3 regions of the Alcanivorax sp. 97CO-5 genome follow, and region 3 is predicted to be linked to each of the others. Evidence: predicted binding sites of a transcription regulator. Region 3 holds the regulator's gene; each other region holds the start of a gene.

Region 1 (7,918 bases), on a different contig from region 3:
GTGGCGCCCTCGCTGTTCTCCGTGATTGGCTGGGTTGGTGTTGTTTGTTCTTGCAGTGGCTCTTCTGCCCAGCTCACACTGACCTGCAGTGCTATTAGCAGCGCTATCAGTATTCGGCTAAATTTACGACCCATGACGGGCTCCTTACAGGGCGTCAAAATGAAAGCCAGATCAATACGTTGGAGGGCGCGCCTGTGAAAGGCGATGGCCACTGTTCTGGTGCTGGCTTCATGTGTTATGCGTAATGTTGGTCTAAGCGACGAGCACCCTGGGCGTTGCCCAGAGTGCTGTTGCGTGCAGCCTTACTCGGCAGAAGCACCGCCACAGGTGTTGGTCTTGGTGTTGTAGTTGCCGCAACGAGTCGGTGCGGTCCAGTCGGAGATCAGGTCTTTGGAGCCCGGCAGGAAATCAGACCAGGCATCACCTTGCACCAACCCTTCGGTTTCCCAGACAACGGCGAACTGACCGTCATCCTGAATTTCACCGATCAATACGGGCTTAGATAGGTGGTGGTTCTTGTTCATCACCGCTGTGCCGCCGGTCAGGTTGGGGGTCTTGATGCCGATCATGGCGTCAGCCACTTTATCGGTGTCGGTAGATTGAGCCTTTTCAACCGCCTTCACCCACATATTGAAGCCGATGTAGGTTGCTTCCATAGGGTCATTGGTCACGCGCTTGTCGTCACCGGTATAGGCGTGCCACTGGTCAATAAAAGCGTTGTTGGTATCGTTGTAGACGCTTTGGAAATAGTTCCAAGCAGCCAGATGGCCAACCAGCGGGCCGGTGTCGATGCCCGATAGCTCTTCTTCACCTACAGAGAAGGCCACCACGGGAATGTCTTCGGCGCTCACTCCTTGGTTGCCCAGCTCTTTATAGAAAGGCACATTGGCATCGCCGTTCACTGTGGAGACCACAGCGGTTTTTTTGCCTTGGCTACCGAAGGCTTTAATTTCGCTGACGATGCTCTGCCAGTCAGAATGTCCGAACGGGGTGTAGTTGATCATGATGTCCTTTTCGGACACGCCTTTGGACTTCAAGTAAGCTTCCAGAATCTTGTTAGTGGTGCGCGGATAAACGTAATCGGTCCCGGCAAGAACGAAGCGTTCAACCTCCAGATCGTTGATCAGGTAATCCACCGCAGGGATCGCCTGCTGATTGGGTGCTGCACCGGTATAGAAGACATTCTTGGACGACTCTTCACCTTCATACTGGACCGGGTAGAACAACAACCCGTTCAGCTCTTCCACTACGGGCAATACGGACTTGCGCGATACCGATGTCCAGCAGCCAAAAATAACGTCCACGTTTTCTTGGGTGATCAGCTCACGGGTTTTTTCTGCAAACAGCGGCCAGTTCGAGGCGGGGTCAACCACAACGGGCTCAAGCTTTTTGCCCATGACTCCGCCCTTTTTATTCTGTTCTTCGATCATCATCAGAACGGTGTCTTTCAGTGTGGATTCACTGATAGCCATCGTGCCGGACAGAGAGTGCAGCACCCCGACCTTGATGGTGTCGGCGGCCATAACGACACCGCTATAGGCAATGGCGCTGGAGGCGATAACCCCGGCAGCTACTTTCTTCATGGATTGTGAAAAACTCATGGTATTTCTCCTTGCTTCTCAGTCGCGTTTAAATGGGCGTTTGTATTGCCGTGAACCCTCCTTCCTACTCCTGTTGGCTCACTGGCTTGTTGTTTCCCTCTAATACGTTAACCATCACTCTTGTTGATAGAGCTTGCGGGTAACTCAGCGCGTACGCTGGCCTCGTGCAGCATGTGTACGGTGATTTTTCTGACTTCGTTACGTGATTCTTCAATGTGGGCACACAGCAGAATTTGTGCTTGCTCCACCTGGCGGTGCAGGATGGCTTCCAGCACTGCCTGGTGTTCGTTATAAGTGGCCTCCACTCGGGAGGGGCTGGTGAAATCCAGGCGCCGTATAATGCGTAGCCGCTCGGTGAGATCATGATGAATGCGTGCCATTTGATTGTTGCCGGTGCTTTCCACCAGTCGTTCGTGAAAATGTTCATCCATGCCGCTGACCACAGGGCCATCGGATAATCTTTGTGCCTTTTCTACACACCATTGGCTAACCAGATTATCCAGTTTGCTTAGTTCACCGCCGTGTTCGCATAGCTTGCGTACAGCGGCGCATTCGAGAACGGTGCGCACGTCGTATAATTCTTCGAAATATTTGAAGTCGAAGGGCTTGACCTGCCAACCGCTGCGATAGAGCACATCTACAAAGGTTTCCCGTTGTAATCGGAACAGGGCTTCTCGCACGGGGGTGCGTGATACACCCATCCGTTCGGCCACTTCGTTTTCACTGAAGCGGTCGCCGGGCATTAGCCGAAAATCAAACATGTCCTGCTTTAATTGCAGATAAATTTGTTCAGCCAGACGTTCGGTTTTTTTTCCCGCTCGCGTATTCATCTTTGATTCCTCAGGCCATCGCGGCGGTGTTGATGGCGATCACTGGATCGCGGGCGTTAATGATGGCTCCAGGCAGGCAATGCAGAACAATAACGTTGCCGCTGATGTGTGCATTGATCAGATGGCTGTGGCGGTCGCTGCTAGCGGCGTTCTGTGCCGTGAGACCGAATTCACAACGCTGTTTTGCAGCGGTTAGCGCCCCCCAGCGCCACGGCTTCATCAGTGTGTTTCCTGAGCGTTTGTCGCCACTTGCGCGATGTAGTTTCTCCAGCCGCCCAGTGCGGTAATGTCGGTGGCGTCCCCAATGGCCCAGGGTTCACAGATAAAGCCTTTCACCCAGCGACCGTCGGTGGTTTCCAGACTACCGATGCCCAGTGGGGCGGGGATTAAGCCGACAAAACTGCCGAAGTGCTTCATCGGCATTCGCCACAGCTCGATGGGAATGCAGTCACCCCCGTCTTTTTCGCTACGAATCAGCCCGGGTTTGGGCGGCACAGTGTTGGCCAGGGCGTAGAGCCGATAACAGGGCGCCGTGTGGGTGGCTTCGAGCAACACGCCGTCGCGTTCGGTGAGCTGGGTATTGAGGGGCATGCCGGAAAGGTGTGCGCCAACCACGGCGACAGTCATTACATCGTCCTCATCATCATTGGCCGCATGGGTCTGCGGCTTGGCCAGCCGCTGTCCGGTAGCGCCGGCCTGCCAGGGCTGGGCCTGCTGCCAGCGCCGGCCGAAGTCGGCCAGGGCGTGGTCCTGCCAAGCGGGGCCAATTAGGGTGACACCGCCGGGCAAGCCGTCTTCACGGAAGCCGCCGGGCAATGCCAGGGCGCACAGGTCCAAGAGGTTGACGAAATTGGTCCAGGTGCCTAGCTGGCTGTTCAGGGTGATGGGGTTGGCTTGCACGGCGGCGCGGGTGTAGATGCCGGGCGTAGTGGGGAGCAACAATGCATCAACCTGGGCCATTAGTGCTTCGGACTGCCGTTTCAATTCAGCCAGCTGGTACTGGGCCCGGAAACTGTCCGCTGCTGTCAGGGCGGCGGCGGGGGCGAGAATGTCACGAATTACTGGCAGCAAGGTGTAGGGGCTTTTTTGCAACAAGGGTTCGGTGACAATGAAACGTTCCGCCACCCAGGGGCCCTGATAGAGTAAAGCGGCGGCATCCTGCAACACCGTGGTGTCGATAGTGATCAGGTTGGCAATCTCTCTGAGCTGGTCCAGCTGTCGCTCCCACAGCTGTTGGGCTTGGCTATCCTCGAACCAGGGAAGGTCTTTGGGGATGCCGAGAGTCGGGCGTTCGGGGAGTCCGGTGGTTAGCAATCGGGGAGCTGCGCGGCTGTAAGGATCTGCGCTGTCGAACTGGCTGATGAGTCGAAAGATCTCTTGGGCATCGTCCACGTTCAGGGCAAAGATGCTGACGCAATCAAGGGTCCGGCAGGCAGGAACAACACCGTGGGTGCTAATGGCACCGCGGGTGGGCTTGAGGCCCACCGTGTTGGTGAACGCTGCAGGTACCCGGCCGGAACCGGCGGTATCGGTGCCCAGTGAAAAGGGTACCAGGCCCAGGCTCACGGCCGTGGCGGAACCTGAACTGGAGCCACCACTGAGGTAATCCGGGTTGAATGGATTGGGTACTTCGCCATAGGGGGAACGAGTGCCAACCAGACCGGTGGCAAACTGATCCAGATTGGTCTTGCCTACGACGATGGCGCCGGCGTCGCGCAGTAGTCGTACCACGGTGGCGTCTTCCGTCGGGGTGTAGGCGAATGCCGGGCAGGCTGCTGTTGTGGGCATGCCCACAACATCAATGTTGTCTTTCACGGCAAAGGGAATGCCATAGAGTGGCAGCGATGGATCCGTTAGCGCTTGCGCCTGGGCCGTCAAGGAAGCCTCATCCAGGAGATGGATCCACAGGGCGCGCTCACTATCCTGCAGAGTGGTGGCCAGTTGTTTCATGGCCTGTACCGGGGTGAGTTCACCGCTGCGGTAGGCCATCTGCCATTGTTGAAGAGTCCAGCCAATCATTCGTTAGCACACCTGGTTGTACACAAGTTGGTATTCTTATTTGTGCAAAGGGGGTGCCAGCCATGAAAAATATTTAACGCTTTGTTTTTACAGTAATTAATAAGGTTAATGTTGAGTGAAGAGAGCTATGTCCAGACACTGGGTGCGCTAATCTGATGCAGCTGCGCGGTATCGGTGCAGCCCCGCAGTGCCTTCCCTGACGGCGGCTGTGGGATGTATCAGCGATGACGATGAAAAGGACAGTAAGACTCTATTTCCCTTCTTTGGGAGGCCTTGGCATCGTTGTTGAACCGATTCAAGGACGTACAGCCCAGACCGGTTCGAGGTGGAGGGAAAAGAATGTCACAGCGTGCGTTGGTAGTGGAAGGCGGTGCCATGCGCGGTATTTTTGCTGCCGGGGTGTTGGATGCGTTTTTGGAAAAAAAACATCAGGATTTCGATTTCGCCGTGGGCGCGTCTGCCGGCTCGACCAATCTGATCGGCTATCTGGCAGGTAATCATGGCCGCAGCCGTCAAGTGATCACCGACCATGCCTGTCGACCGGACTTTATCAACTGGTCACGTTTTATGTCGGGTGGACATTTGTGTGATGTGCACTGGTTGTGGCACCAGTCTCGCATAGACGTGCCGTTGAATTTGGAGAGACATTGGCAGGGAAATACTTCTCTGTGGGTAGTGACTACCTCGATAGAAGACGGGGCGCCGCGTTATTTTCAGACCCAGCCGAGTAATTTAGATGAGGTAATCACCGCGTCCTGTTCTATTCCTTTTGCCTACCGAGACTTTCCCAAGGTGGCCGGCCACCCCATGACCGATGGCGGGCTAGCGGATTCCATTCCGGTGCGTTGGGCTTACGAACAGGGCGCGCGGGATATCACCGTGGTGTTGTCCCGCCCTCAGGGTTTCCGCAAACGCCCTAGTGCGTTGACGCCTTTATTAAAGCCTTGGGCTCGTGATATCCCCGCCTTTTATGAAGCCATGGCGAAACGTACAGATGTCTATAATAGAGCATTGGATTTTATTGACAGCCCGCCTGATGATTGTTGCCTCAATGTTATCGCCCCACCGATGCACTTCCCGGTGAATCGGTTGACCACCAATGTGGAAAAATTGCAGCAAGGATATCAGCAGGGGCATCGTGCGGGATTACAGTCGTTGGGGGTGGAGAAAGCAGTAGTGGGGTAATGTGCAAGCGCTTCACGCTGCAACAGGTTTTGCTTTCTACGTGGCGTAATCCTGCCAGGTCGAGCTAAAAGGTTTGGGCGTGGTGTTTTGTGAGCCAGGGCACTTCAAATAGTGTAGCGCCTAGCGCTCTTTCTCTTCGCAGTGCCAAACCCAGGCATCCAGCTCAATATGCTCAATACCGCGAAAATGATTCTCCATCATAAACTCGCGGCGGTCGCTGAGCATGGCGCGATTGCCGCCGGCTTTTTTGATGGCTCTGGTGAGCTTCTTGTTCACGTGGCGATCTATTCGCGCATCGCTGAACAACATGCCCCGCATTTTGCTGCCGGACGATACCGAAACCGCGCTTTTTTCTTCGCACTCCTGAGGGGCTTCGCGCAGTAGCCGTATTTTATCCGCCTGTGCTGCGAGGCAGGAGCCGAGTAGCAGAATCATCAGACAAAAACGCATGCTGTTTCCTGTTGTTATTATTGCGCTGCCATCTTGCAGGCCTGCCGGGCTTTGGCCACGTTTTCTTGTAAGTGGGCGGGGTTAATGGTGCCAGCAATGATACTGCTAACGCCGGCGATGCCAAGGATTTGGTCCAGACTTTCCTGTACCGGGTCATCAAGGGTGTCATTGAGGTGACCGCTGGCAAAGGCCTTCTTGATTAGGATGCCTTTTTGCCGGGCGGCGGCGTGCTCGATCACGGGGGCTTCGTCTTGCTGATGCAGGTTGTAGGTGACCATGGCCATGTCCGCGTGATTCAGGCTGGCGATGCCGCCAGCCACGGTTTTCGTGGACATGCCTGTGGCGCGGATCAGGCCGGCTTTTTTCAGGTCGTTGAGAGCGTCCAGAGTGCCCTTTTCGATGATTGCCAGGTCATTGCCGTCGGAGTGAATCAGCACGCAATCCAGATAGTCCGTGTTGAGCCGTTGCAGGCTACGTTCCACCGAGAAACGCACGTGTTCCGGTGAAAAATCAAAATGGCTGTCACCACTGTTGTTATCAAATTCTTCACCGACCTTGGTGACGATGACCCAGTCTTGGCGTTGGCTCATTAACTGACCGAGCCGCTGTTCACTGTGACCGTAGGCCGGCGCTGTGTCGATTAGGTTGATGCCCAAATCCTGTGCCTGAGCGAGTAGTTCTGTTACCGCACGATCATCGGGGATGGTGAAGCTGTTGGGGTACTTCACTCCCTTATCGCGGCCGATTTTCACTGTGCCCAAGCCCAGTGCACTGACGGTTAATCCTGTGTTGCCCAGTGGGCGCATGAAGGACATGATGCTTCCTTATTGGTGTCGCTGCAGGTCCGTTGCTAGCGGTGTGATGAGGAACGGTTGCAAGTTTTCGGTTCAGTAGCGACGCTGGACTTGTGTCCATTTAATGCTTGGGCGTCGCGCCCATGCCAGGTCAGTCTCGGGTTCGGGATGAAAAGATTATTCATCCTTCTCCTTTTTCCCTTTGCGCTTTAACGTTCAACTGACATTTGCGCAGCACCAACGACGCCTTGCTACAGTAATCATTAAAAACAGCGATGCCAGTACGGTACGCCCATGGGCGCCCGTTGAAGGGCTGGCGGTATCGTTAATGGCTCGCCGGGTTGAAGGCCCGTTTCTTCCACCAGCGCCATTACCCGGTCGCCTAGATCCGGCGCCAGGGTGAGTTTAGTGGGCCAGGCGATGATCAGGTTTTGATCCCGGCGGGCGTAGGCGTTATCCGGCTTGACCAGCGCATGTTGTTTGGGTTCGGCGCGGGTCACATCTAGGGTGGCGAATTGAGCGTTGCTAAAATCTAGCCAAGGGAAAAGGTGCGATAATTCTTCCCGACCGGCATGTAGTTGTTCTTCATCAGTACGCTCTACCCCCCGCTCTGCCAAGTCGCCGCCGAGGTACCACACCACCTTGCCGTCCGGACAATCGTGGGTGGTCACAGTGAGCACGGGTTTGTTGCTGGTGCCAACACAGTGGGCGTAAAGCCGATGGCCTTGGTCGTGTTTTACCAGCACCATTTTCAATGGCCGCAGCTGGCTGTGTTCCTGTTCCAAAAGGTGGGCGCGATGAGCGCCGTCAAGCAGAGCTGGGTTACCGTTGCCGGCGGCCAGCAGGGTCAGCCGTGGCTCAATGCGCTGGCCATTAATGGTGACGGCGCGCAGGCCGTCGTTATTCCATTCTAGAGTATCGCGCTGGGTATCGAACGCCAGTAGCCGGTCTCGGACCGGGGCGCTAAGGGTGTCGATCAATGATTCAGTGTCGATCACTAGGTCGTCGAGTTTATAGACGTTGCCTTTGAAAGCCTTAT
Region 2 (7,918 bases), on a different contig from region 3:
GACACCACCACGGTGTCGCAGGCCATTAGGGCTTGGCGTACTTTATCCGCTTCCGGCAAGGAATCCACCGGGTTGGTAGCCATAATCCATACTGCTTTCACTTTACCGCTGGCCACCGCCTGAAAAAGATCCACTGCGGTGAGGCCATTCTCTTTGGCCAATGCCGGCGCCTGCCAGAAATCGGCCACCGCCGCGTGGTGTGCTGGGTTATCGATATCCAGATGCACCGCCAACTGATTCGCGAGGCCTCCCACTTCCCGGCCGCCCATGGCGTTGGGCTGGCCGGTGATGGAAAAGGGGCTGGCGCCAGGCTTGCCAACCCGGCCAGTGGCCAGATGCGCATTGATGATGGCATTGCCCTGATCCGAGCCGTTGCGGGCCTGATTCACGCCCTGAGAAAAGACGGTTACGGTGCGGTCGCAGGCAGCAAACCAGTGATAGAAGGTGGTCAGATCCACCTTGCTCACGCCCATGTGCGTGGCCAACGATGCCCAGTCATTGCCCTGGCTGCGGGCTGTATCCAGTGTGGACTCAAACCCTTCGGTATGGGCGTCAATGTACCCTTGATCCAATGCATTGTTATCGTCGAGCCAGGTGAGCAAACCATTGAATAAGGGCACGTCCTGCCCGGGACGAATGGCCAGGTGCAGATCAGCCAAGTCACAGGTGGCCGTGCGGCGGGGGTCGATCACCACCACTTTCATTTCCGGGCGCGCCTGTTTCGCCGCAGCAATGCGCTGGTACACAATAGGGTGCGCCCATGCCGTATTGGAACCGGTCAGGATGACCAGGTCCGCCAGCTCCAGGTCCTCGTAGCAACCGGGCACCACGTCTTCACCGAAAGCGCGCTTGTGGGCAACCACCGCACTGCTCATGCACAGCCGGGAATTGGTATCGATATTGGCGCTGCCGATGTAGCCCTTCATCAGCTTGTTGGCCACGTAATAATCTTCGGTCAACAGCTGGCCGGACACATAAAAGGCCACCGCATCGGGGCCGTGTTCGTCCACAATACGCCGGAACCGCCCAGCGACCTCATCCAGTGCCTGATCCCAGGACACCACATCGCCCTCCACTTCTGGATTGAGCAGACGATCCTGGTCTCCCAAGGTTTCCAGCACAGAAGAACCTTTGACACAAAGCCTACCGGCATTGGCCGGGTGCAAGGTATCGCCTTTCAGGGACGTGCCATCGGTGCTGATACCACAACCCACACCACAATACGGGCAGGTGGTACAAATGGGCCGTTCGGTGTTTTTTGCCATATGTTTTCCTGCACGGTTTTCTCCGACATTGCCGGCTGCCACTTCCGCCTTCACGCCGCCACTCCCTCTGCATTATCACCCTTGTCACCGGGGCGCTTGCAGAACGCCTCACCCAGCAACAGGGTTTCGCGCAGGGCGCTAATATCAGTGCTATCACGCCATAACGTTTCGAAAAACGGGGCGTCAGACACATCGCCATACAGAACCATGCCGACCACACGGTTATCGCGAATTTGCAAGCGGCGATAACTGTCAGGCAAGCTCAATTGCAGTGTCTCACCCTGTTCGATTTCATTCCTTTTCTCGCCGAGAAAATCCCCGCAGGACACCAGGTCGATACCGGAAATTTTCAGCCGGGTGGCAGAGTCGGCGTAGAGATAACGACGATGACCCATTTCCGCCAAGTGGCTAGCGCAGACCGAGGCCTGTTCATACAGCGGAGCAACCAAGCCAAAGGTACGTTCACGGTGCTCCACACACTCACCAATAGCGTAGATGGCCGGATCAAAGGTCTGCAGGGTATCGTCAACTCGCACTCCCTGATTTACGGTCAGGCCAGCCTGAGCGGCCAGCTCTGCCCGCGGCACAATGCCCACCGCCTGGACCACATAATCCGCCGGCAAACGCTGGCCATCCGCCAGATGCACTGCGGCCACACGGTCGGAGCTGTAGCTGCTTGAGCCTTTTTTATCCTCTTTTTTTTGAACAGAACAACCTTCAATTGACTGGGTACGCGCGTGCATCACGAACTTGATCCCGCGGGCTTCCAGGTCCTTCTGCAGGCGATGGCCAGCCGCCTCATCCAGCTGCTGGTTGAGCAGGTGCCCGCGGCTGTGTACCAAGGTGACGTCGTGCCCCTGCTTCACCAAAGCGTCTGCCGCTTCCAGCCCTAAAAAACCGCCGCCGACCACCACCACCCGTGCCGCCGAAAGCGATAACAAGCGTCGAACGTCATACAGATCACGAAAACTGACAACGCCTTTCAAACCAACGCCGTCCACCGGTAACTGGCGTGGCCCCGCCCCTGTGGCCAGCAATAGCCGGTCATAATCGAGCACGTGCCCGGCGGCGGTTTCCACCTGGCGGCGGCCGCGGTGAATGGCCACGACGGGGGTGCCGGTGATCAGGCGAATACTCCGCTCCCGATACCACTGGTGAGGATGCGTGGTAATAGTATTTTCATCCGTGCTACCACCCAACAGGGGGGACAACATGACCCGGTTATAGCCGGCAAAGGGCTCATCCCCCACCACCGTGATCTGATACAGATCCGGTGCCAGGCGGGTCAGCTCTTCCAGTAAGCGGCAAGCCGCCATACCGTTACCCACTACAACCAGTCGTTTCATTACTGCATCACCCTCTCGATTCGCTTCAGGCCGAGGTGGCCAGCTCAATCACATCACCGACCACGCGCACCGGATAGACCTTAAGCTTGACGCTGTCGTCTTCGATGCACTGCCCGGTTTCCAAATCGAAGTGCTGCTTATAGAGGGGTGAGGCAACCACCCGTTTGTCACCCAGCGAGCCCAGCAGGCCCCGGCTAATCACGTTGGCATGGCTAAACGGGTCCATGTTGTCTAGCGCATAGAACTTTCCGTCCCTAGTACGAAAGAGTGCCGCCTGCCCCGTGGCCAGGCGTACTCCCACTCCGGTGCCGGGCAACACATCGTCGACGCTGCAGATTGTTTTCCATTCAACCGCTACTGCATTGTTCATGGCTTACGCCTCCTCAACCAGCTCGATACGTTCATGCTCGTAGGCGGGACGTCGCTGGCCACGTTCACGCACGTAGGTCAGGTTGTCATCCGCTTCAGCGGTATCATTGATAAAGTGATTGAAACGTTTCACCGCTTCGGGATTTTCGATGGTGGACTTCCACTCACACTGGTATGTCTCGATCACGTGTTGCATCTGTGCTTCAAGCTCATCGCCCATGCCCAAGGAATCGTTGAGGATCACGTCTTTCAGGTAATCCAACCCGCCTTCTAAGTTTTCCAGCCAGACACTGGTGCGCTGCAAACGATCCGCTGTTTTGATGTAGAACATCAAGAAACGATCAATGGTTTTAATCAGCTGTTCATCGGTGAGATCGGAGGCAAACAGATCCGCATGGCGCGGGCGCATACCCCCGTTACCGCACACATACAGGTTCCAGCCTTTCTCCGTGGCAATTACGCCCACGTCTTTGCTCTGAGCTTCTGCACATTCGCGGGTACAGCCACTCACCGCCATTTTGATCTTGTGCGGGCTACGCAGGCCTTTGTAGCGGTCCTCCACTTGAATAGCGGTGCCCACGGAATCTTTCACCCCATAACGACACCAGGTAGAGCCCACACAGGACTTCACCGTGCGCAGGGATTTACCGTAGGCGTGCCCAGTTTCAAAACCGGCATCGACCAAAATCTTCCAGATTTCCGGCAGCTGCTCCACACGGGCACCGAACAAGTCCACCCGCTGGCCACCCGTAATCTTGGTATAGAGATCGTATTGCTTGGCCACCTCGCCCAGCACAATCAGTTTGTCCGGCGTGATTTCACCGCCGGCCACCCGGGGCACAATGGAATACGTGCCGTCGCGCTGCATGTTGCCAAGGAAGTAATCATTGGTGTCCTGCAGGCCAGCATGGGGTTTGTTGAGCACCCAGTCGTTCCAGCAGGAAGCCAGCACGTTGGCCACGGTCGGTTTACAGATGTCACAACCATCGCCGCTACCATGGGCTTCCAGAAAGGCATCAAAAGTGGTGATCTGGCCGACGCGTACCAGGTGATAGATTTCTTGACGGGAATACGGAAAGTGTTCGCAGAGATGGTTGTTCACTTCCACACCGCGTTTTTCCAGCTCACTATCCAGCACCTGTTTCACCAGCGCGGAGCAACCCCCACAGGTAGCCGATGCCTTGGTGCAAGCTTTCAAGTCACCCACGGTCTGGGCGCCATCGTCGATGGCCGCACACAGGTCGCCCTTGGAGACGTTATTACAGGAACAAATCTGCGCCGAATCGGGCAATGCATCGGCGCCCAGCAGAGGCGCGCCGTCCGACACCGGTGCCACCAGGGCCGCCGGATCACCGGGCAAGTCCATTTCATTCAGGCAAAGTTGCAACAAGTTACCGTAATCGGCAGCATCACCCACCAACACCGCACCCAACAGTTTCTTGCCACACGCGCTGATCACCGCTTTTTTGTAGATACCCGCGGTTTGATCCATAAACACGGTACTGCGGCAGCCCGGCGTGCTGCCGTGAGCATCTCCGATGGATGCCACATCCACGCCCATCAGCTTCAGCTTGGTGCTCATGTCCGCACCGGCAAACTGCTTTTCTGCTTTTCCTATCAGATGTTCTGCGGCCACTTCTGCCATCTGGTAACCCGGCGCCACCAGCCCGAAAATGCGCCCTTCCCATAGCGCCACTTCACCGATCGCATAAATATGCTCGTCGGAAGTGACACATTGGTTATTGACCACAATGCCGCCGCGCTCGCCGATGGCCAGCTCACAAGCCCTGCCCAATTCGTCCTGAGGACGGATCCCGGCGGAGAAAACAATGACATCGGTTTCCAAATACTTGTCGTCACCGAAGTTCATTCGATGAGTGCAGGTTTCACCGTCGACAATATCTTGTGTACCGGTGCTAGTGTGCACGGTGACACCCAGCTCCTGAATCTTGTCTTTCAGCAAGCCGCCGCCAAAATCATCCACTTGCACCGCCATCAGCCGGGGAGCGAATTCCACCACATGCGTTTCAAGCCCCAAGTCATGAAGCGCCTTAGCCGCTTCTAAACCCAGCAACCCTCCACCGACCACGGCGCCCACCTTGCCGTTCTTGCTGGCAGCAATCATGGCATCCAGGTCATCAATGGTGCGGTACACAAAGCAGTTGTCGCGGTCGTTGCCGGGAATCGGCGGGATGAAAGGATAGGAGCCGGTGGCCAGCACGACCTTGTCGTAAGGCAGGGTTTCACCCGTATTGGTGGTGACCGTTTTGCCCGCGCGATCAATCGCGTTGACCTTGGTGTTAAGTTTCAGCGTGATGCCGTGCTCTTCGAAAAACCCTTCCGGCACTAGCGACAGGTCGTCGGCGGTCTTGCCGGAAAAATAACTGGTCAGCCCTACTCGGTCATAGGCCGGCAGCGGCTCGGCACACAGTACCGTAATATCAAAGTGCTCTCGGCCACCCAGGGCTACCAGAGACTCTAGATAACGTTGTCCGACCATCCCGTGGCCGATCAGAAGAAGTTGTTGCTTTGCCATAAGGCTCACCCTCGCGGTGCGTAACTGACACCACCACTACAGCAAGCCTTATGCCAACTAACTAACCCATTGAAATAAATAAGGTTATTTCCTTTTTTATCAAGTAATAACAAAAGCCCTGCTTTCTTTTAATGCGCCGGTGCACGAGAAAAAGGCACTTTCTTGTGCACCGTATTGACCCAAAAACGCTCCCCTTTTGCGCACATATTTTCTAATCGCCTCTCTCTACCAAGAAATACTCTATTAAAAACATGAACTTAAGCACATGGCACAGGAGTTGCTCAGGCTCTCTTATCGTTAATCGCCCATGCATGGAGATTTCATGAGCGCTCAAAACCTGAATCTATTGAACCTGTCCCAGCCTCGTATACGGTTACTGCACCTAAGCTGGGTTGCCTTCTTTATTACCTTTGTGGTGTGGTTTTCCCACGCCCCATTAATGGGGCACCTTCGCGAGGCTTTCGACTTGAGCGCGGAACAGGTCAAAGCATTGTTGATCCTTAACGTGGCATTGACCATCCCGGCCCGGGTGGTTATTGGCTCCCTGGTCGATCGCTTCGGGCCACGCCGGGTGTTTGGTCTGCTGCTGATACTGGCGGCCTTCCCCTGCTGGGCATTCGCCCTATCCACTACCTTTGAACAACTGGCCGTTACACGTTTGCTTATGGGCTTTGTTGGCGCTGGCTTTGTGGTCGGCATTCGCCTGATTAGTGAATGGTTTCCTGCCCGGGAAGTCGGCCTAGCAGAAGGCGTTTATGGCGGCTGGGGTAACTTTGGTTCTGCAGCAGCAGCGATTACTTTACCAACCATCGCCATGCTTTTTGGGGGCGAAAACGGCTGGCGCTGGGCCGTTGCCAGCACCGGTGCGGTAGCAATGCTATACGGTATCTTTTTCCTGTGGTTCGCCCGCAATACTCCCGCTGGCTCCTCCTACTTCAAACCCAAGAAAGCCAGCGCTCTTGAAGTCAGCACGCGAAAAGATCTGTTCTTTTATCTCTTGATGAGCCTGCCACTTTATATTGCCCTGCTGGTTATTGTCTGGCGCCTTGGGCCAACCAATCTTGATCTGTTCGGGGGGACTACCCAAATTCTACTGGCGGCGTTGATTATCAGCCTTGCGATTGTGCAGTTAGGCCAAGCCTGGCGCGTGAATCGCGACCACTTGAAAGAAGGCGTTGCCGAGCACGATCGCTACAGTTTCAAACAAGTGGCCATTCTCGACCTGTCTTACATGGTGACATTTGGCTCTGAACTAGCGGTGGTTTCCATGCTGCCGCTTTTCTTCAGTGATACGTTCAGCTTGTCTGCGGTTACCGCTGGCCTGCTGGCATCCGGTTATGCGTTCATGAATCTGGTTGCACGGCCCGGCGGCGGCTGGGTATCGGACAAATTCGGCCGCAAAAAGTCTTTGGCCATCCTGTTGTGCGGGTTGATGGTAGGTTATGGCCTGATGAGCCAGATCTCCGGCACCTGGCCCATCGCCCTAGCCGTTATTGCCACCATGTGCTGTTCCTTCTTCGTTCAAGCTGGCGAAGGCGCGGTCTTCGCCACCGTACCGTTAATTAAACGTCGCCTCACCGGCCAAATTGCCGGCATGGTAGGCGCCTATGGCAATGCGGGTGCGGTGATTTTCCTTACCGTGCTGACCTTCGTGGAACCGTCTACTTTCTTTCTGGTCATTGCCGCCAGTGCCGCCGTTGCCTTGGCCGCCGTACAATTCCTAGATGAACCCAAAGGTCACATTGCAGAAATTGATGAAAAAGGCGAAGTGCAGCTCATCAAAGTGAGTTGATGACACCCTTTGAGTCCGGGCACGCGGGAACTCCTGTTTGCTCGGACCACCGCTCACAACACGCTATCGGTATAGGAGCACAAGAATGGAAGTGTCCACCGGCCCCGCTGGCAACGCCGACACCATGGTCGAACCCGAGTTGCACCCCCGCGTACGGATCGGGCAATTCAGTGACAGCGGCCCCAAGCTGCACAACCAAGATGCCTTGGCTATGCAGGTACCGGAAGGGTCACTGCTGCGCACCAAAGGCATTGTCGCAGCCCTGGCAGACGGCCTATCCAGTGCCGGTGCCGCTCGAGAGGCAGCAGAGTCCTGCGTGCTGGGTTTTATCAATGATTACTACGCCACTCCATCGTTATGGAGCGTACCGCGCTCTGCGCAACGTGTACTGGAAGCCCTGAACCGTTGGTTATGTCGCCAGACACTGGCTGGCGACAGCCATCTCTGTACACTTTCTTTGCTGATTTTACGCTCGCGCACCGCGCACATTTTTCAGGTTGGCGATTCCCGCGTATGGCGCATGCGTCACAACAGGCTAGAATGCCTGACTCGCGATCACAGCCGCCGAATCGGCGCAAACCGGCAAGTGCTCACCCGCGCCATGGGAGGA
Region 3 (7,918 bases):
GGTCGCGGCTTTGTATATCTTCGCCCAGTTCTATTCTGTTGGCGCGCAGAATGGAGTAATGCATCCACAGTAGCGCAAAGGCCGAGACTAGGAACAGCAGCATGAAGCTGCTTTGCCAGATGCCAATGACATCGTTGAGCATGCCGAAGGTGAGAGGCAGCAGGAAGCCGCCGAGCCCGCCGACCATGCCCACCAGGCCGCCCACGGTACCCACATTGTTGGGGTAGTAGGCCGGGATGTGTTTGAACACTGCCGCTTTACCCAGGGACATGAAAAAGCCCAATACCATAGTTAGGGGAATAAAGCCGATCAGTCCCATGGCCATGGAGAAGCGTAATTTTCCGTTGACGCCATCAATCACGTAGTCGGTGGGTGGGTAGCTGAGCAGGAAGCAGCACAGTACTGACACGACTAGGGTCCAGTACATCACTTTTCGGGCCCCGTAGCGGTCGGACAGCCAGCCTCCCAGAATCCGGAATAGTGAGGCGGGAATGGTGTACAGGGCGGCCACAACACCTGCGACAGTAATGCTCAAGCCGTAGACTTCCACCAGGTAGTGAGGCAACCACAACGCTAGAGCGACGAAGCCACCAAACACAAAGAAGTAATAGAGGGAAAAGCGCCATACTCGTAGTTCGCCAAGCGGAGCAAATTGCTCTTTAAGAGAGACCGGGTTGGCAGCACGCTGCTGGCTTAGGGGGTCAGTGCGGGCGAACAGCAGAAAAAATATCCCGCTGGCGGCGATAACTACCGCGTAAAGCTGGGCGGTACCGGTCCAGCCCAAGGCCAGTAGCAGGGAGGGCGCGCACAGGCTAGTGATTGCCGAGCCCACATTGCCGGCCCCGAAGATGCCCAGCGCGGTACCTTGTTTCTCGGGGGGATACCAGGCGGAAGTGTAAGCCACCCCAACAATAAAGGAGCCACCGGCTAGGCCAACGCCCAGCGCACCGAGCAGTAGTAACCAGTAGGTGTTGGCCAGAGACAGCAGGAAGACAAAGACGCCAGTGAGCAGCATCAGCAGACTGAACACCTTGCGGCCGCCAAAACGATCGGTTAGGTAACCAAGAAATAATCGGCTGATGGAGCCGGTAAGCACTGGGGTTGCCATGAGCAGGCCCAGCTGGGTATCGGTGAGGTTCAGTTCATCCTTAATCTGTAACCCGAGTATGGACAGCATTGTCCATACTGCAAAACAGAGGGTGAACGCAAAGGTCGAGAAAACTAGCGCGCGGCGTTGCTCCGCACGTGCCATTCCTTCTGCAACCATAGGACCTCCCTGCCTCATGGTTGTATGACGGGGGCGGCTTGTTAACAAGCCTGTTTAGGATAGTTACAGCTGCAAAGGCGGGAGCGCAATAAGTGATCGATATAAACCCTGTATACGATACAAAACCTTGATCTGCGTCTATTCTCCTTCGTCAAAACGGCGAGAGAACAAGTCTTTCAGTTCGTCCATAGCCTGTTGTTCATCATCGCCCTCCACTCGAAAGGTGATGCGGCTTCCCTTGGCCGCCCCGAGCATGAGCAAGCCCATGATGCTTTTCGCGTCGATGGTCTGCGTTTTGTGCAGTACCAGGATGCTGCTGTTGTAGCGTGATGCCACGCTGACTACTTTGGCGGCAGCGCGGGCATGCAGGCCGAGTTTGTTGATTACATCGAGTTGTTTTTCAATCATCGGTCATCTTGTGGTCGGAGGAGGTGGCTGCTTGCTGGGTTAGAGTTCCCTATGGCGGACCTGAAGGACAATGCCTTCTGCGCGCAGATTTTTTGCCAGCTGTTCGGTGATGAAGACGGAGCGATGGCGGCCGCCGGTGCAACCGATCGCCACGGTGACATAGCTGCGGTCGCTGTTGGCAAAGGCCGGTAGCCAGCGCACAACGAAATCGCCAATATCTTTGAGCATGTCGTGACTGGCCTGGTGCTGGCTAAGAAACTCGATAATGCAGTCATCCTTGCCGGTGAAAGGACGCAGGTCTGCATGCCAGTGAGGATTGGGCAGCACTCGCACATCGAACACAAGGTCGGCATCGGTGGGCAGGCCATTCTTGAAGCCAAAGGATTCCAGTTGCAATGACAGTGTGGCTTCACGGCGAGCTACCCGTTCACGCATGAGATTGCGCAGGGTGTGGACGTCATGGTTGCTGCTGTCGATGACTAGGTCGGCACGTTGGCGGATGTTGGCCAGTAGCTCACGTTCATGGCCGATGGCGTCGGCCAGAGAGCGTTGATCGGTGCCCAGTGGGTGGCGGCGACGGGTAGCGCTGAAGCGAGTAAGAAGAGTGTGATCATCCGCATCTAAGTAGATGATTTCGCTGCGAACCTGCTGTTCATTAAGTGCGTGAAGAATGTTGTCGAAGGCCAGTAACTGGGCGGGGAGGTTGCGAGCATCAATACCAACGGCGACCCGCTCAATTGGGGGGTCGCCTTCACTGAGTTGTTTTGCCAGGGTGGGTAGCATGCCGACAGGCAAGTTGTCGACGCAGTAAAAGCCTTGATCTTCCAGTGCCTGCAGCGCGGTGGTTTTCCCTGAACCGGAGCGCCCACTGATAATGGTGAGTTTCATGGTTGCACCGCTCGCGGGTGGCTCGCAGTATATTGGAACGCAAGACCGATAGGTGAGGACGTGTTTTGGATGCGCGGCATAATGCGCGAGAGCCTGCTGTGTTGCTTCATGATGCCAATCGTAACTCTGCCTCAGATTCTATCGCCGCCTGGTAGAGCTGCTGGTTGTCAATGCTGCGTCGCAGTTCTGTACGGTAAGTCTCGTCGTTGAACAGGGAGGCCAGATGGCTGAGGGTTTTGAGATGTTGTTCCGGGTTGTCCTGGGGGACGAGTAATACAAACACCAAATCCACAGGCTGACCGTCAACGGCGTCGAAATCAATGGGGGTTTCTAGTTTTAACAACAGGCCTACAGCCTGTTGGCAATGTCCTAGTCGACAATGAGGAATGGCAATGCCTTCGCCAATGCCCGTGGAGCCCAGTTTTTCCCGGGCGACCAGAGCGTCGAAGACTTCCTGCTCATTAAGGCTGCCACAGCTGGCAGCTGCCAGCTGTGCAACCTGGTCAAGCAGTTGTTTCTTGCTGCTGGCCTGTACGCCGTGATGGGTGCGGGCCAGAGTCAGTAGTTCGCGAACTCGCATAATTGTCGCTTTGGGTTAGTGACCGTGCTTGTGGCTGACGGCTTTTTCTTTGTGTTTAAGAATCTGACGATCCAATTTGTCCGTCAGTTTATCGATCGCAGCATACATGTCATCTGCCTCAGCGGTGGCAAAGACATCGGCCCCGGAAATATGAATTGTGGACTCGGCTTTGTGGCTTTTGGGTTCCGGGGAAAGAATCACCTGGATGCTGGTAATTTGGTCGAAATGGCGCTCAAGGCGGGAAAATTTATCTCCCACATAAGTGCGCAAGGCATCGGTAATTTCCAGGTGATGACCGCTGATATTAATTTGCATGGCTGGCTCCTTTACCTGTTTGAGAAACCCGGGATAAAGACCTTGTTTATTCAGCCTTTCAGGCTGGCCTCGCAAGGTTTTCCCCGCGTTCCTGGGTCCGTTCTGGCGCTCTACACTAAACGTTTACGGGCGCTAGAAGACGGTATTCTCATCGCTTCTCTGTATTTGGCGACGGTCCGGCGCGCTACATTAATTCCCTGCTCATTGAGCAAGCTCGCCAGCTTGTTATCACTGAGTGGCTTGCGGGGATTCTCTGCAGCGACCAGTTTCTTAATAATGGCACGAATAGCAGTGGAGGAACACTCACCGCCGCCGTCGGTTCCCACATGACTGGAAAAGAAATATTTCAGCTCAAAGACGCCGCGTGGTGTCATCATGTATTTCTGATTGGTGACCCGGCTGATGGTTGACTCATGCATTTCAACAGCATCGGCAATATCCGCCAAAACCAGGGGTTTCATGGCTTCATCGCCATAATCGAAGAACCCTTGTTGCACGTCCACGATGCGGGTGGCCACCTTGAGCAAAGTGTCGTGGCGGCTTTGCAGGCTCTTGATGAACCATTTCGCTTCTTGAACGCAATTGCGCAAATATTGCCCGTCTTCACCGCTGGTGGTACGGGCAATGCTCGCGTATTGCTGTTGCAGGTTGACCCGCGGAAGGACGTCGTCGTTTAGGCTCACCTGCCAGCGACCTTGATGTTGGCGGACGATCACGTCAGGAACGGCGTAGTCCACTTGAGGTTCGCCAATTTGCTCACCGGGGGCTGGGTCCAGGGTGCGCAGTAGGGATAAAGCCTCTAGAAGGACCTCTTCAGAGAGCTGAAGGGTGCGGCGCAGTGCGGTGTAATCGTGCTTTTCTAGTAGGTTCAGATGTTCCAGTAGGGCAGAGGCTTCGTCGCGCAATGGGGTGTCCGCTGGCAGTTGGCGCAGCTGGACGCCGAGGCAGTCAGCTAGGTTGACGCTGGCGACGCCCACCGGGTCGAACTGTTGCAACCGGTGCTGCACGGCAAGCACTTCATCGTGCTCCAGTTCGTCTCCTTCGGTGAGTAGGTCTGGCTGGGCATTCACCATGTCGACGATATCGCTTAGGGGGGCAGTGATGTAACCACGGTCGTCCAGGGACTCGATAATCGTTATGGCGATTATCCGGTCTACATCGCTCATGGGGGTGAGGTTTAGCTGCCAGAGCAAGTGGTCCTGTAAGTTGCCGGAAACGGCGTGTCGTTGCTGCCATTCGTCGGCATCGTCGGGGAGTGCGGCGCTGTTGCTGGTGCTCTGGCCGGAATAGACGTCATCCCATTCGGTTTCCACCTCGGGCTCGTCTTGTATCAGTTCTTCTAGGGCGTTATCACGGTCGGTGTCGAGCTCTTCATCCTGACGTTCTTCGTCATGCTCGGGGAGGGCATCGTCACCGAAATCGTCTGCCAATTCCAGCAGGGGGTTGCTCTCTACTGCTTGCTGGATTTCCTGGCGCAGGTCTAAAGTGGATAGCTGCAAGAGGCGAATGGCCTGCTGCAGCTGCGGTGTCATGGTGAGCTGCTGGCCAATTTGTAATTGTAGTGTGGGCTTCATACTGCTCAGTATTCTGCTAGTCCCCAAAAAACCCAGGATAGCAGTCTATCTACACGCTAAGCAATATTTGTGCCAGGTGAAACTGTGTGCTAGGGATGACCGCAAGTCACAATAGAAGAGAGGATTTGCGGCGGACCTTATAGTCTGAAATCGGCGCCAAGATAGACGTCTCGCACTTGTTGGTTGGCAAGGATAATATCCGCGTCACCGGAGGCGATGATGTGGCCAGCGCTGACGATATAAGCGGTGTCACAGATATCCAGGGTCTCGCGTACATTGTGGTCGGTGATTAAGACGCCGATGCCGCGTTCTTTGAGGTGGCGAATGATGCCTTTGATGTCGTTAACCGAGATGGGGTCAACGCCAGCAAAAGGTTCGTCCAGCAGAATGAAGTCAGGGTCTGTGGCCAAGCCTCGGGCGATTTCCGCGCGGCGGCGCTCGCCGCCGGACAGGCTCATCCCCAGCGAATCGCGAATGTGCCCGATGTGGAATTCCTTGAGCAGGCCTTCCATGCGCTCGTGGCGTTCCGCTTTGCTAAGCTCCTTGCGGGTTTCTAGGATGGCCATGATGTTCTCTTCCACCGTTAGGCGGCGAAAGATACTGGCTTCTTGAGGCAGGTAGCCAATCCCTCGCTGGGCGCGACCGTGCATGGGCAGGTGAGTAATGTCCGTGTCGTTGATTTCAATGCGACCGGCATCGGCCTCCACTAGCCCAACAATCATGTAGAAGCAGGTGGTTTTGCCGGCCCCATTGGGCCCCAGTAGCCCGACTATTTGGCCGGCTTCTACATCCAGGGAAACGTCTTCGATAACCCGGCGACCCTTGTAGCTTTTTGCTAGGTGATGGGCGCGTAAATGGCTCATGGTGTGTTGGGCTCCGCCTTAGGTGATGCGCTGTCGCTGCCTTCACTTTGGGTGTCGTTTGGGTTGCCGTTATTCGCTTCAATATTCGCGTCGACAGGGGCATTAGTTGTCTGGTTTTCGGCGGGGATTACCAGCCGCACCCGTTGGTCACCTTCACTGCTGGCGTCCACTCGCTTGGAGTCTAGGCTGTATTCTACCTTGGCGCCCTCGAAAGTGTTGCCCTGGTGTTCGATGTAGGCATCGCCGGTCAGGACCAAGGTGCGCGCTTTAATATTGTAAACCAGATTTTCAGCGTGGGCGTTAAGGCCTTCACCCTCTTCCATGCGCACCGGGGTGCCGGTAGCTTCCACCCGAACCAGCTCGCTATTTTGGGTGAACATGCGCATTTCATCGGCAAACAGTTTGCGCTTGCCTTGAATCAGTTCCACGTTGCCGCTGTACACGCCGCTGCCGGCACTCTGCTCGAAACGACCGTTGTCTGCCGTGACCTGGATCGTGCCTTCCATGGGGGCGGCCTGAACGCCCAAGGGGAAAGCTATAAGCAATGCCAGTACGGCGAGATTGCAGGTGCTATGAAGCCGGTGCTTCAAATTCACTCTTTACTCCTTTTTTTAGTTCCAGAACGCCCTTGTTGAGATCTGCTTCCAGGGCGCCAGCACGGGTCTGGCCGGAGTCAAACCGCATTTCTACGTCGCCGGGGGTGGTGGCGATGTTAGTGTCGCTGTTGAAATGCAGTTCTTCTGTATTCACGGTCATTTTCTGGATCGGATTATTCACATTGACCTTGCCAAGAAAAGAGATCAGGTCGCCGTCTTCTTGCACGATGCCTTGCTCGCTAGTGATGGTCCAGCTGCCTTTGTCGTTGGCCATGATCAGTACTGGGGCTTGCATCTTGGTGAGCGGATTGTGGTCGAACTGCACTAAACTGTCCGCAGTTAAGTGGTACTGCAGGCTGCCATCTTTTTCGCTGAAGGCTCGCGCGCTGACCTGGTCAGCAATGATTGCCGGTGCCATAGCCACCGCATTGTCTTGGCCAGGCAGAGCGCTGTCCCACTCGTGCAGGGTCATCAGCATCACCAGCCCCAGCAGCAGAATGCCGGTGGCACTTAATAGCCCCTGACGTTTCATGCCGGGCTCCGCAGGGCAAGAATGGCGTCACAGATTTCCCGTACCGCTCCCTCTCCACCGCGACGGACAGTGATGTGATTTGCCGCATTTTTGGCGCAGTCGTGGGCGTTGTTTGGGGCAAAACTCAGTTGCGCCCAGAGCAAGGCACTAACGTCAGGTTCGTCGTCACCAGCGTAGCCGGTTTCACTGGCGCGCATGTTCAGCGAGTCAGCCAGAGCTTCCAAGGCGACGCCCTTGTCTTCGCGGCCTTGAATAACATGCTTGATGCCAAGGTCCGCTGCGCGTTTGGCCACCATGGGCGAGTTGCGCCCGGTAATGATAGCTAGGGTGACGCCGCTGGCCGCCAGCTTTTTCAGGCCGTGGCCATCCAGGGTATTGAAAACTTTCAGTTCTTCACCGTTGGGGCCAAACAGCAGACGGCCATCGGTCATCACACCATCCACGTCAAACGCCATCAAGCGCAAGTTCTGGACATCTATAGGGGGCAGTTGCATGGCCATTTACACTACTCCCGCGCGCAGTAGGTCTTGCATGTTGAAAGCGCCGAGCGGTTTGCCATCACTGTCACAAACCATTAAGCCGTTAATCTTGCGGTTTTCCATGATTTGTAAAGCTTCAGCGGCTAGATGACCTTGGGCAATGGTGATTGGATCAGAAACCATAACCTCGGCAATGGTGGCTTTTCGAATATCGATGTCCCGGTCGAGGATGCGGCGCAAGTCACCATCAGTAAAAATGCCGGCTAGAGTGCCGTCTGTGTGGGTGATGGCGGTCATCCCCAGGCCTTTATGGGTCATTTCCAGTAGGGCTTCGCTAAGCGAGGTGGTAGTGCTGACCACGGGAAGCTGCTCACCAGTGTGCATGATGTCATCCACTTTCAATAGCAGGCGCCGGC

What was found. Region 3 encodes sigma-54, which starts transcription at its own class of promoters, with help from an activator protein. Its sites were predicted from a motif close to TGGCACNNNNNTTGCTNT; they were not measured.
Region 1: the regulator sigma-54 is predicted to act here: its motif matches at 4,492-4,509, upstream of atzF (allophanate hydrolase).
Region 2: the regulator sigma-54 is predicted to act here: its motif matches at 5,783-5,800, upstream of Y017_RS01510 (NarK family nitrate/nitrite MFS transporter).

What each region holds. Positions count from the first base shown of each region.
Region 1 covers NZ_KI965888.1:354,272-362,189, forward strand. Annotated here, with positions in the region: gene urtB (urea ABC transporter permease subunit UrtB) at 1-134, opposite strand, end outside; gene urtA (urea ABC transporter substrate-binding protein) at 303-1,601, opposite strand; gene Y017_RS07695 (GntR family transcriptional regulator) at 1,709-2,431, opposite strand; gene Y017_RS07700 (hypothetical protein) at 2,442-2,651, opposite strand; gene atzF (allophanate hydrolase) at 2,651-4,450, opposite strand; gene Y017_RS07710 (patatin family protein) at 4,790-5,635, shown strand; gene Y017_RS07715 (hypothetical protein) at 5,756-6,085, opposite strand; gene Y017_RS07720 (aldo/keto reductase) at 6,103-6,900, opposite strand; gene Y017_RS07725 (FAD-dependent oxidoreductase) at 7,143-7,918, opposite strand, start outside.
Region 2 covers NZ_KI965877.1:327,167-335,084, forward strand. Annotated here, with positions in the region: gene Y017_RS01490 (nitrate reductase) at 1-1,265, opposite strand, end outside; gene Y017_RS01495 (NAD(P)/FAD-dependent oxidoreductase) at 1,316-2,611, opposite strand; gene nirD (nitrite reductase small subunit NirD) at 2,637-2,981, opposite strand; gene nirB (nitrite reductase large subunit NirB) at 2,985-5,516, opposite strand; gene Y017_RS01510 (NarK family nitrate/nitrite MFS transporter) at 5,839-7,308, shown strand; gene Y017_RS01515 (bifunctional protein-serine/threonine kinase/phosphatase) at 7,394-7,918, shown strand, end outside.
Region 3 covers NZ_KI965903.1:142,830-150,747, forward strand. Annotated here, with positions in the region: gene Y017_RS10010 (MFS transporter) at 1-1,267, opposite strand, end outside; gene Y017_RS10015 (HPr family phosphocarrier protein) at 1,406-1,675, opposite strand; gene rapZ (RNase adapter RapZ) at 1,715-2,563, opposite strand; gene ptsN (PTS IIA-like nitrogen regulatory protein PtsN) at 2,670-3,143, opposite strand; gene hpf (ribosome hibernation-promoting factor, HPF/YfiA family) at 3,159-3,458, opposite strand; gene Y017_RS10035 (RNA polymerase factor sigma-54) at 3,569-5,032, opposite strand; gene lptB (LPS export ABC transporter ATP-binding protein) at 5,170-5,895, opposite strand; gene lptA (lipopolysaccharide transport periplasmic protein LptA) at 5,892-6,491, opposite strand; gene lptC (LPS export ABC transporter periplasmic protein LptC) at 6,466-7,023, opposite strand; gene Y017_RS10055 (HAD family hydrolase) at 7,020-7,523, opposite strand; gene Y017_RS10060 (KpsF/GutQ family sugar-phosphate isomerase) at 7,524-7,918, opposite strand, start outside.